Regions from separate parts of the Streptomyces krungchingensis genome, predicted to be linked through region 2. Evidence: riboswitches for the same ligand, from Rfam matches in the RefSeq annotation. Region 2 holds a riboswitch; each other region holds the start of a gene.
What was found. A riboswitch is a leader RNA that binds a small molecule or an ion and turns the genes downstream of it on or off. The one in region 2 is predicted to bind cyclic di-AMP.

Region 1 (4,081 bases), 1.1 Mb from region 2:
GCGCGACGGCTCGCTGCCCGACGTCATCGGCGAGCAGCTGCGCGAGGTCGTCGAGGAAGAGGTCCCGGCGCGCGCCCTGATGGCCGCCTACCGGCTCCCGGAGGACGGCACGCGCGCGTGCGACGCGGCCGACCTCGCCCTCACCGTCCTCGGCGGCGGCGAGTCGTCCCGTCTCTACAACCGGCTGGTCCGCCGCGACCGCACCGCCGTCGCGGCCGGGTTCGGCCTGCTCAGGCTCGCCGGAGCGCCCTCCCTGGGGTGGCTCGACGTGAAGACGTCCGGCGACGTCGAGGTCCCGGTCATCGAGGCCGCCGTCGACGCGGAGCTCGCCCGGTTCGCCGAGGAGGGCCCCACCGCCGAGGAGATGGAGCGGGCGCAGGCCCAGCTGGAGCGCGAGTGGCTGGACCGGCTGGGCACGGTCGCGGGCCGCGCCGACGAACTCTGCCGGTTCGCCGTCCTGTTCGGCGACCCGCAGCTCGCCCTGACCGCCGTGCAGCGCGTCCTCGCCGTCACCGCCGAGGAGGTCCAGGAGGTCGCCAAGGCCCGGCTGCGCCCCGACAACCGCGCGGTGCTCGTCTACGAGCCGATCGCCGAGGCCGCTCAGGCCGCCGAAACCACCGACGAGGACGAGGAGTCGGCGAAGTGACCGAGCTCGCGAGCATGGATTTCCACCCGCAGCCCCAGGCGGGCGAGGCCAAGCCCTGGGCGTTCCCGGCCCCCGAGCGCGGCACGCTGGACAACGGCCTGACGGTGCTGCGCTGCCACCGCCCCGGCCAGCAGGTCGTCGCCGTCGAGGTGCTGCTCGCGGCGCCCCTGGAGGCCGAGCCGGCCGGTCTGGACGGCGTCGCCACCATCATGGCGCGGGCCTTCTCGGAGGGCACGGACAAGCACTCCGCCGAGGAGTTCGCCGCGGAGCTGGAGCGCTGCGGCGCGACGCTCGACGCGCACGCGGACCACCCCGGTGTGCGTCTGTCGCTCGAAGTCCCCGTCTCCCGCCTGCCCAAGGCGCTCGGTCTGCTGGCCGACGCCCTGCGGGCACCGGCGTTCGAGGACAGCGAGGTCGAGCGGCTGGTGCGCAACCGGCTGGACGAGATCCCGCACGAGTCGGCCAATCCGGCCCGCCGCGCCGCCAAGGAGCTCTCCAAGGAGCTGTTCCCGTCGACCTCGCGCATGTCGCGCCCGCGGCAGGGCACCGAGGAGACCGTCGGGAACATCGACTCGGCGGCCGTGCGCGCCTTCTACGAGAAGCACGTGCGTCCCGCGACCGGGACCGCGGTCATCGTCGGTGACCTCACCGGCGTCGACGTCGACGAACTGCTCGGCGACACGCTCGGCTCCTGGACCGGCTCGTCCGCCGAGCCGCGCCCGGTGCCGCCGGTGAGCGCCGACGACACGGGCCGCGTGATCATCGTCGACCGGCCCGGCGCCGTCCAGACGCAGCTGCTCATCGGACGTGTGGGGGCCGACCGGCACGACCGTGTGTGGCCCGCCCAGGTGCTCGGCACCTACTGCCTCGGCGGCACCCTCACCTCGCGTCTGGACCGGGTCCTGCGCGAGGAGAAGGGATACACCTACGGCGTACGGGCGTTCGGCCAGGTCCTGCGGGCCGCGCCGTCGTCCTCCGCGGGCACCACGGGCGTGGCGATGCTGGCCATCAGCGGCTCCGTGGACACCCCGAACACGGGTCCGGCGCTCGACGACCTGTGGAAGGTGCTGCGCACCCTTGCCGCGGAGGGTCTGACCGACGCGGAGCGGGACGTCGCCGTGCAGAACCTGGTCGGTGTCGCGCCCCTGAAGTTCGAGACCGCGGCGGCCGTGGCGAGCACGCTCGCGGACCAGGTCGAGCAGTTCCTGCCCGACGACTACCAGGCGACGCTGTACCAGCAGCTGGCCGCGACGGGCACCGTGGAGGCCACCGCGGCCGTCGTGAACGCCTTCCCGGTCGACCGGCTGGTGACGGTCCTGGTGGGCGACGCCGAGCAGATCAAGGAGCCCGTCGAGGCCCTCGGAATCGGTGAAGTGACCGTCGTGACGGCCGAGTAGAGCGGCGTGGCATCTCGGAGGCCCAGGTGACGCATGCGTCACCTGGGCCTCGCTTTGTCCGGACTTCCTCCTCAATTTGTCCGTATTGGTAGAGAGGTTGCCCGTCTGCCCTGTGGCATGCACTACAAAAACCGTGATCCGTTTGTTGTTTGAAAGACGCCCCGTCTAGCGTCGATCCGGCTGTCCGCCAAGCAGTGCGCCGCGCCCGCGGCACCGGACAGTCATCGCCGAGTCCCCGAACGGCGCGAGCCAGGGGAGCCGGGGACCCATACGCAGTCCCTGGGGTGAATCGGACGCCCTCCCGGAGGGGGTCCGTAGGAGACCTTCCTGCTCCGAACCCGTCAGCTAACCCGGTAGGCGAGAAGGAAGGAAAGGACCAGCCCCTACATGGCGTTCACCTGTGGCACCGGGAAGCATCGTCGTCCGAGCCGCGTGAAGCGCACCACCACGAACGCCGTCGGCGTCGCGGCGCTCACCACCACCGGCGTCGTCGGGGCGCTGGCCGCACCCGCGCTCGCCGCGGAGCCCTCCGTCGAGCAGACCGGACTGACCCCGGTCGTCACCCTCGGCGACTCGGTCGCCGAGCAGATCGACGAGCAGGCCGTGGCGCAGCAGCGCGCCGCCGACGAGGCCGCGGCGCTGAAGAAGGCCGAGGAGGCCGCCCGCAAGCGGGCCGCCGAGGAGGCCAAGAAGAAGCGTGAGGCCAAGGAGCGCGCCGCCCGTGAGGCCGAGCGCAAGCGCCTCAACTCCTTCGTCCTGCCGATCACCGGCTCGTACGTCTCCACGGGCTACAAGACCGGTGGCAGCCTCTGGTCCTCCGGCAGCCACACCGGCGTCGACTTCCACGCGGCGTCCGGCACCCCGGTCCACGCCGTCGGCTCGGGCACGGTCGTCACGGCCGGCTGGGGTGGCGCCTACGGCAACCAGGTCGTGATCAAGATGCACGACGGCACGTACACCATGTACGGCCACCTGTCGTCCATCGGCGTCTCCGTCGGCCAGGCGGTCACCCCGGGGCAGCAGATCGCCCTCTCCGGGTCGACCGGGAACACCACCGGACCGCACCTCCACTTCGAGGCCCGTACGACCGCGGAGTACGGATCGGACATGGACCCCGTCGGCTACCTCCGCGCGCGCGGTGTGAGCGTCTGACGCACCTTCGCACGCGGGGCGCGGACGCCCGACGCGCCGCCACGCGCGGCGTGAACCACCGACGTCCGCTCCGCGACTTCTTCACAACTTCGGATGCCCCGGCTCGCCGAGCCGGGGCATCGTCGTTTCGGCCGGGCACCTGTCCAAAAAATATCCATGGATTCCGGCCTCCCGTCGGAAATTCCGGCTGCCTGCAATAGAGTCACTGAACAGGCGTCAATCGATGGCGTTTCGCGGGCATTAAAGCGGAGGTCCGGTCATGCGTATTCCGGCGCACTCGGTATGCACGGCGATCCGTGACGACATCGTCGCGGGTGTCTACGAGCGCGGCAGCCGGCTCACCGAGGAACTGCTCGCCCGCCGCTACGGCGTCTCGCGCGTCCCCGTGCGCGAAGCGCTGCGCACCCTGGAGGCCGAGGGCTTCGTCGTCACCCGGCGGCACGCGGGCGCGTGCGTCGCCGAGCCGACCGAGCAGGAGGCGTCGGACCTGCTGGAGATGCGGATGCTGCTGGAGCCGCTGGGTGCCGCGCGGGCCGCCCAGCGTCGCACCGAGGCCCACCTGAAGGTGCTCCGGGGCCTGGTCAGGCTCGGCCAGGAGCGCGCCAGGAGGGGGCACAGCGAGGATCTGCGCTCCTTGGGCGGCTGGTTCCACGAGACCCTCGCGCAGGCCTCCGGCAGTCCGGCGCTGACCTCCGCGCTCGCCCAGCTACGGCACAAGATCGCCTGGATGTACACCGTGGAGGTGTCGGCCGGCCCGGCGGAGTCCTGGGCGGAGCACGGCGGGATCGTGGACGCCGTCGCGCGGGGCGACAGCGAGCGGGCGCGGTCGATCACGGCTCTGCACGCGGAGCGCGCGACGTCCTCGCATCGGCTCCGTTTTCCCGGC
Region 2 (4,081 bases):
ACCCGCCGGCCGTCCACGGTGGGCAGGCCGCCCACGTCCCGGAAGTTGCGCACTCCGGCCAGCTCGGGCTCGGTCGACGGGACCTGCTGCGTCACGTGGACTCCTCACATTCGGCCGCCGGCGCCGCCCAGGTCCTGCCCGGTGGCGTGTGTCGACGGGTTGCGCTCTCGACCATACGACATGGGTTCCTGAGGCAATGAGTTGTCCACAGGCGTTGCCCCCGGGGCATGGACGCCAGGACCATGTCGGTGTCTGATCGGGGCCGTTCGGATCTGTGGGGGACCGATGATCGAGACCGGCGCGGACGGTCGCACCTGGCTGCTCTCGGGGCCGACGAGCAGCTACGCGCTGCGGCTCACCGACCTCGACGAACTGCTCCACCTGCACTGGGGCCCGCGGATCTCGCTCGCCGACGCCGAGTCGCTGGCAGCGCTGCCCGCGCCGCCGTACCGCCCCTTCGAGTCGCTGCTCGACGGCCGCGAGGAGTACCCGGTCGAGGGCGGGCCCCGCTTCGTGCGCCCCGCCCTCTCCGTGCGGACCGAGGAACGCCGGGGCACCGAGTGGCGGTTCGAGGGGGCCGGTGAGGCAGGTCACGGCCACGGAGGCGACGAGCTGGCGCTGCGCTTCGCGGACTCCGGGCTCCGCATCACGCTGCACTACCGGATGCGCGGCGACGTCGTCGAGCGCTGGGCCGCCCTGGACAACGACGGACCTCCCGTGGAGCTGCTGCGCGCCGACTCGGCGACCTGGACGCTGCCCGAGCGCGACGGCTGGCGGCTGTCCCAGCTGCACGGCCGGTGGGCGGCCGAGTCCCGGCTGGTGCGCTCCCCCCTCACCTACGGGGAGAAGGTCATCGGCAGCCGGCGCGGCCACACCGGGCACCAGCACCTGCCCTGGGTCGCGCTGGACAGCGAGGCCACCGAGGAGAGCGGCGAGGTGTACGGCTGCGCCCTCGGCTGGTCGGGGTCCTGGCGGATCGCCGTGGCCCAGCTGCCCGACGCCCGGGTGCAGATCACCGGCGGTGCCGGGTACGACGACTCCGGGCTGCTGCGCCTGGAGGCGGGGGAGTCGTTCACCACGCCGGTCTTCGCCGGGCTCTGGAGCGACGGCGGTTTCGGCGGGGCGAGCCGGACCTGGCACGCCTACCAGCGGGAGCACGTCGTCCCGGACACCGGCCGGGACCGCCCGGTGCTCTTCAATTCCTGGGAGGCCACCACCTTCGACATCGCCGAGGACCAGCAGATGGCGCTGGCGGAGCGGGCCGCGGAGATGGGTGTCGAGCTGTTCGTGGTCGACGACGGCTGGTTCGGCGCGCGCACCGGCGACCGGGCCGGGCTCGGCGACTGGACGCCCAACCCGGACCGTTTCCCCGCGGGGCTCAAGCCGCTCGCCGACCATGTCCACGCACTCGGCATGGAGTTCGGGATCTGGGTCGAACCGGAGATGGTCAATCCGGACAGCGAGCTCTACCGTGCGCACCCGGACTGGGTCCAGTTCCAATCGGGACGGACCAGGACGGAGTATCGCAATCAACTCGTACTCAATCTGGCGCGCCCGGACGTCCAGGAGTGCCTGTGGGAGCAGCTCGACCGGCTGCTCTCCGGCGCGCCGGTCGACTATGTGAAATGGGACTTCAACCGCTGTTTCACGGACGCGGGCTGGCCCGGCGAGTCCTATCCGCAGAAGCTGTGGGTCGAGCACGTGCGGGCCCTGTACGCCCTCCTCGACCGGCTGCGGACCGCGCACCCCACGGTCGCCTTCGAGTCCTGCTCCGGCGGTGGCGGCAGGATCGACCTCGGCATCATGGCCCGTACCGACCAGGTGTGGACGTCGGACAACACCGACCCGCTCGACCGGCTCGCCATCCAGTACGGCATCAGTCAGATCCATCCCGCGCGGATCATGGCCGCCTGGGTCACCGACAGCCCGAACACCCAGCTCAACGGCCGGGTCAGCTCCCTGCGTCTGCGGTTCGTGAGCGCCATGGCCGGCGTGCTCGGCATCGGTGGGGACCTGTCCGCGTGGAGCGGGGAGGAGCTCGCCGAGGCGCGGGAATGGGTCGGCCTCTACAAGGAGATCCGCCCCGTCGTGCAGCGCGGGGACCTCTACCGTCTGCGCCCTCCGGAGGGCGGCCTGAGCGCCGTGCAGTACGTCCACGGCGACGAGACGGTGGTGCTCGCCTGGCTCCAGGCCCAGCGGTACGGCGAGCCGGCGGCTCCGCTCCGGCTGCGCGGACTCGATCCGACGCAAGCGTATGAATGCCGCGAAACGGGCGAAATTCACCGAGGTGCGGTGCTGCTGCACCACGGACTGCGGACGAGTCTGCGAGGCGACCTCGATGCCGCAGTCATCCGGCTGCGCCGTATATGACTGTTATGCCGGAATCGGGACCTTCGTTCCAACTGGCCCTGGATTGGGGCATCGTGCGGTGGGCCGCGTGAGCAGCGTCATATTCGTGACGATGCGTCGCGGCCTGCTTTTCGCAACGCTCCCGTATCCACGGGCTGGTTGAGCCGGTGAAAAGATCATCTCTTCACGGAGTGTGACGGGCATTTCCGACATGGATCAAGAAAGGCGGTCGCGCGAAAAAATCACCTGCTTGTGGCCGCGCTCTCGTCTCGCTTACGTTCGCCCTCACTCCGGACGGACGCCCAATCCTGCCGCCGGCCGGAATCCGCACACAGACCCGCACACGGCAGGAGCGGGGGACCCAAGGTTCCATGCCTGTTCCGGTCTCCGGAACGGCTCGGGGTACAGCCACGCCGACGCGTGGCCGGGCATCTCCAGCCCGCACCCGACAGCTCACCTCGCAGGCGCCGGAGAGGAACTCGTCATGCCCGCGAAGGGTAAGCACCGCCGTCCCAAGTCCCCCCGCTTCGCCCGCTCGATCGCCGTCGCCGGAACCGGTGGCGCCGCACTCGCGCTGCCCCTGCTGGGCGCCACGGGCGCCCACGCCGCGGCCCCCGCCGCCGCCGTCGCGCAGAAGGCGGAGAAGGCCGTGACCGCCGCTCCCGTCGCGGCGAAGAAGGTCGTCGGGACCAAGACCTACCGCGTCAAGACCGGCGACTATCTCTCGAAGATCGCCGCCGAGCAGAGCGTCCGCGGTGGCTGGAAGAAGCTGTACTCCGACAACCGCTCGGTCATCGGCGGCGACCCGGCGCTGATCCACCCGGGTCTGAAGCTGACGGTCGGCGCGAAGGCCGTGTCCGGTGGCGCCACCCAGTCCTCCGCCCAGGCGCCCGCCCCGGCCGCGAAGGCCGACAGCGCCCCCGCGCCCCAGGCCGCCGCGAAGAGCACCGCCGGCTACACGCTGCCGGTCGCGGGCGGCAGCGTCGGCACCTCCTACAAGGTGGCGGGCAGCATGTGGTCCAGCGGCTACCACACGGGCGTGGACTTCGTGGTCCCGACCGGCACCACCATCAAGTCCATCGCCGCCGGAACCGTCGTCTCCGCCGGCTGGGGCGGCGCCTACGGCAACCAGGTCGTCATCCGGCACGCCGACGGCAAGTACTCCCAGTACGCCCACATGTCGGCCCTGTCCGTGTCGGCGGGACAGACCGTGACCGCCGGCCGGCAGATCGGCCTCTCCGGCGCGACGGGCAACGTCACCGGACCGCACCTGCACTTCGAGATCCGCACCACGCCGAACTACGGCTCGGACGTGGACCCGGTCGCCTACCTGCGCTCGCACGGTGTCGCCGTCGGCTGACACCTCCCGCAGTCCTCGGCGCCCGCCGCTTCCTGCCGCGGACGCAGGGTCCCGCTCCTGACGGCGGGACCCTGCGTCCGCAAGGCAGGACCGCCTCCGAAGGCCGGACCCCCGATCCCCGGGGTCCGGCCTTCGGTGCGTCGACACGTCAATACCGCGTCACCGGTGCCGGATTGCGGCCCTCCGCGTGCGGACTCGGTCAACGCTCCTGATCAGGGCCCTATTCCGGATTGACCAATACTTGACGAGTGTCTTATCTCACCATCCGTCAACCCTTCCTTACGGTCGCGTAGCTCACATCGAAAGGTGAATCATGGTCCGACGTGGCAGACGATTCGAAGAGTGACAACAGATCAGTGATCGGGTCGTACG
Region 3 (4,081 bases), 6.6 Mb from region 2:
CGGGACGAGCAGCTCCGTCTCGGAGTCACCGACAGCCACCCGCGTTTCCCCAAGAGGCTTCCGGCGGCCGTCCAACAGGACAACGGACGCGGCATGGTGATCATCCGTTGGCTGACCGCCGAGTGCGGCGGCAGACTCACCGTCCGGCCCACCCGTGAGGGCGGCAAGACCGTCTCGATCGAACTGCCCTGGACGGCACGGGTCCAGCCGGTGGTGGCCGGGGGCCCGCAAGAGCCCTGAGCGACGGCTCAGTTGTCCGGGCGGTGGCGGCCGGCCCGTTCGAAGGTGCCGCGCAGCAGCGCGCGGAACGCGTCGGCGGCGGGTGACGTCTCGTCGGTCCGGTGGACGACCGAAATCGTACGGCGCAGATCTCCCGGATCCAGCAGGCGCGTCCCCACCGGAGTCGCCGCCGTCCTGGCGACCATCTCCGGCACGACCGCGACCCCGAGCCCGGCGCTCACCAGGGCGCACACGAGCGCGTAGACCGGGGTCTCGACCAGCACCGCGGGGGTGGCACCGGCGCGGGCGAGTGCCGCCTCCACACCCTGCCGGGGCGGATGATCCGGGGCCATGCTGATCAGCGGCTGACCCGCGAGCTCGGCCAGGGGGAGCCGGGCCGAGCCGCCCGCGAGGACGTGCCCGGGGGCGGTCACCAGCACCAGCTCCTCGACCAGCACCGGCTCCAGGCTCACGGACGACGGGACGGCGACGGGGGCCGCCGGCTCGTAGGTGTGCGTCAGGGCCAGGTCGACCTCGCCCGCCGCGACGGCCGCGACCCCGGCGGGCGGCTCGTAGTCGGCGACCGCCAGCTCCACGTCCGGGTAGGTCCGGCGGAAGGCACTCAGCACGGGCGGCAGCAGATGGATGCCCGCCGTCTGGAAGGTGCCGAGCCGCAGTGTGCCGCCGGACAGGCCGGCCAGGTGCGCCAGCTCGTGCCGGGCCCGCTCCATCTCGTCCAGCACCCGGCGCGCCCGCGCCACCAGCAGCTCGCCGGCGCCCGTCAGCCGCGTCCCGCGATGGGACCGGACGAGGAGCGTCGCGCCCGCCTCGCGCTCCAGCTTCGCCAGCTGCTGGGAGAGCGCGGGCGGGGTGTAACCGAGCCGTTCGGCCGCCCGGGTGATCGACCCCGCCTCGGCGACCGCGACCAGCGCCGCGAGCCGCGTCGGGTCGTACATCGGACCACCCCGGACCTCGCCGCGACCGCGCCGGTCTGAACGAATGCTTAAGACCGACCCAGGATATTCGACATACCTGCTGAAGGCCCGGCAGAGGCAGTCTGGGGCCCATGGACGCTCAGCTCATCGCCTTCACAGCAGTCGCCGCGGGCATGGTCGCCGTGCCGGGTGCGGACTTCACCGTCGTGGTGCGCAACGGCCTGGTCTCGCGCCGGGCCGGTCTCGCCAGCGCGCTCGGCATCGTCGGTGGACTGCTCCTGCACACGGCGCTCGCCGTCGCCGGGGTCGCCGCGGTGCTCACCGCCGTGCCGGCGCTCTTCCGGGCACTGCAACTGCTCGGCGGCGTCTACGTCCTCCACCTCGGGGTGCGGACGCTGCGGTCGCTGGGGCGGTCGCGCGAGGAGGCCGCGGAGGGCACCGGGGACGGCGCGCGTCCGTTGCGGCAGGGCTTCGTCACCAACGCGCTCAACCCGAAGGCCCCGATCACGTTCCTCAGCCTGCTGCCGCAGTTCGTGCCGGCGGGCAGTCCCGCGATGCCGCGGACCCTGCTGCTGGCACTGATCGTGGTGGTCCTGGGCCTGGTGTGGTTCCCGGCGGTGGCGCTCCTCGTGGACCGGCTCGGTCGGTGGCTGCGCGCACCGCGCGCCGCACGGGCCGTGGAGGCGGTCACCGGCACGGCCCTGACGGTGCTCGGTCTGGTCCTCGTCCTGGAGCCCCTGAGGAGCTGAGCGCTCGCCTCACGGGCCGGCGCGGCGGCGCCGATCGCGCGGGCGGGACACCGAGCGAACCCTCGCGGTCTCCTGTCGCACGCCCTTCGGTGGCGGCGGCCCCGCGCCGCCACCGAAGGGTGGATCAGCTCACCCGTCCGTACCAGACGCTCCTCGTCCAGATCTTCTGCAGCTTCACGACGTCCCCGGTCTTCGGGGAGTGCCAGATCTTTCCCTTCCCGGCATAGATGCCGACGTGGTACACGCTCCGGCCCGAGTGGAAGAACACCAGGTCTCCGGCCTTGCGGTGCGAGGCCGAGATGTGATGGGTCTTGTTGTACTGCGCCGCGGCCGTTCGAGGGAGCTTCTTGCCCGCCTTCTTGAACGAGTACAGGGTCAGCCCGGAGCAGTCGAAGCGACGCGGTCCGGTGGCCCCCCACTTGTAGGGGGCGCCCTTCTTCGAGGCCGCGACCTGGAGTGCCTTCGTCGCCACGGTGGCCGCCTCGGCGTCGGGAGCGACACCGGGGACCACCAGGGTGCCGCCGACGGCGGCGATGGTCAGAGCCGAGGCCGTACCGGCCCGGGTCCACAGCGACGGGACACGATTGAGCGCAGTCATGCGCAACCCTTCGTCAGCCGCCTGTGAAGGATGACCTGTCGGATTCGGGCTGGCGAAGTAGCCCGGCCGCGTGTTGCGGCTTCACCCCAAGGACCGCCCGGATCTCTCCGGCGGCCCGTCGTGCTGGGTCCTCCACTCCTGCCGATCCACTTCTGTCGACCGGACATCCGGGCGGCGGCAGGACTCGGCGTCCGCCCGGACCGCCCCGCCGCTGCGGCGGGGGCTTGTCGTCGGAAGGGATCTTCACGCATGAGAGTCGGAAATGCCGAGCGGAACCGGTGATTTGTGGCGTTACTCACCACTCACCCGTTCGGGTGGACACCCCTTTGTTCGGGCGGGTGTTGAGGTGTACGACGACGCCCGTACCTGCAACGGAACGCCAAATTCCGGCTCGTGACCACGCGCGTTGCGCAACTCGGGGGCGTCGTACAAAGGACCCGCAGATACTCCAACGGGGGGTAATCCTTCTGGTCCGTTTGAAACCCGGGCCGGACGTCTCGCCGGTCGGCGTGCGTCGCGGCCCGGGCGTGCGCACCGGTCGCGCGTCAACTTCCGGAGCAGGGCGGCACGGTGACCCGGGACGCGCGCCGCTCGCCGTCGAGCACGCGCAGTGCCCGCGCGAGTGTCGGTGCGTGCACCTCGCTCTCGCCGCGCTGGTGCATCAGGGTCAGCGCGTCGCGCAGTGCGGTCGCCTTGACCACCAGTGCCTGAGCGGCCCTCAGGCCGCGGTAGGTGTCGCCGGGACGGGCCGGGTTGATGCGGCCGAGCAGGTCGACGACGTCGAGGTATCGGTCGATCAACTCGGCCTCGGCGCGCGTGAGCGCGGGGAGGGGCGGCAGTTCCGGTGGGAGCATCGGCCGGTCACCTCCCGCCGGGCGTGCTGCGCGAGCCCTTGCGGCTCGGGATGATCCGGTCGACCAGTCCGTACGCCACCGCCGCCGGTGCGTCGAGGATCTTGTCGCGTTCGATGTCGGCTGCGACCCGCTCCGGGCTCTGGCCCGTGTGCCGGACGAGCATCTCCTCCAGCAGTCCGCGGGTGCGGATCAACTCCTCGGCCTGGATGGCCAGATCACTTGCCTGGCCCTGGACCGGTTCGGGCAACGAGGGCTGGTGGATGAGGACGCGGGCACCCGGAAGGGCGAACCGCTTGCCCGGTGTGCCGCCGGCGAGCAGCACGGCCGCGGCCGACGCGGCCTGTCCGAGGCAGGTCGTCTCCACGTCGCAGGTGACGAACTGCATCGTGTCGTAGATCGCGGTCATCGCGCTGAATGAGCCGCCCGGGGAGTTGATGTACAGCGAGATGTCCTGGTCCGGGGCCAGATATTCGAGATGCATGAACTGCGCCATCACGTCGTTCGCCGACGTGTCGTCGATCGGCGTCCCGAGGAACACGATCCGCTCGTCGAGCAGCTTCGAGTACGGATCCAGGGTCCGGTGTCCCGCGCTGGTGCGTTCGGTGAACTCGGGCAGGACGTAGCGGGCGGACGGTTCGGACATGGTGCGCGCCTCCTCTGGGGGACTCTGTAAAAAATGTACAGGACGTACAGGTCTTGTCGATGGGTACTCGCTGACAGCGAAAA

Region 1: linked by a shared signal. The riboswitch ahead of ACSYGO_RS33690 (M23 family metallopeptidase) and the one ahead of ACSYGO_RS38045 (M23 family metallopeptidase) in region 2 are both predicted to bind cyclic di-AMP.
Region 3: linked by a shared signal. The riboswitch ahead of ACSYGO_RS09825 (C40 family peptidase) and the one ahead of ACSYGO_RS38045 (M23 family metallopeptidase) in region 2 are both predicted to bind cyclic di-AMP.

The regions. Positions count from the first base shown of each region.
Region 1 covers NZ_JBPUKY010000001.1:7,692,818-7,696,898, forward strand. Annotated here, with positions in the region: gene ACSYGO_RS33680 (M16 family metallopeptidase) at 1-646, shown strand, start outside; gene ACSYGO_RS33685 (M16 family metallopeptidase) at 643-2,043, shown strand; cyclic di-AMP (ydaO/yuaA leader) riboswitch at 2,259-2,417, shown strand; gene ACSYGO_RS33690 (M23 family metallopeptidase) at 2,431-3,195, shown strand; gene ACSYGO_RS33695 (GntR family transcriptional regulator) at 3,455-4,081, shown strand, end outside.
Region 2 covers NZ_JBPUKY010000001.1:8,770,982-8,775,062, forward strand. Annotated here, with positions in the region: gene ACSYGO_RS38035 (tyrosine-protein phosphatase) at 1-95, opposite strand, end outside; gene ACSYGO_RS38040 (alpha-galactosidase) at 286-2,370, shown strand; cyclic di-AMP (ydaO/yuaA leader) riboswitch at 2,678-2,829, shown strand; gene ACSYGO_RS38045 (M23 family metallopeptidase) at 2,834-3,709, shown strand; gene ACSYGO_RS38050 (SGNH/GDSL hydrolase family protein) at 4,066-4,081, shown strand, end outside.
Region 3 covers NZ_JBPUKY010000001.1:2,194,808-2,198,888, reverse strand. Annotated here, with positions in the region: gene ACSYGO_RS09840 (ATP-binding protein) at 1-240, shown strand, start outside; gene ACSYGO_RS09835 (LysR family transcriptional regulator) at 249-1,175, opposite strand; gene ACSYGO_RS09830 (LysE family translocator) at 1,286-1,903, shown strand; gene ACSYGO_RS09825 (C40 family peptidase) at 2,028-2,501, opposite strand; cyclic di-AMP (ydaO/yuaA leader) riboswitch at 2,505-2,669, opposite strand; gene ACSYGO_RS09820 (hypothetical protein) at 3,047-3,355, opposite strand; gene ACSYGO_RS09815 (ATP-dependent Clp protease proteolytic subunit) at 3,363-3,998, opposite strand.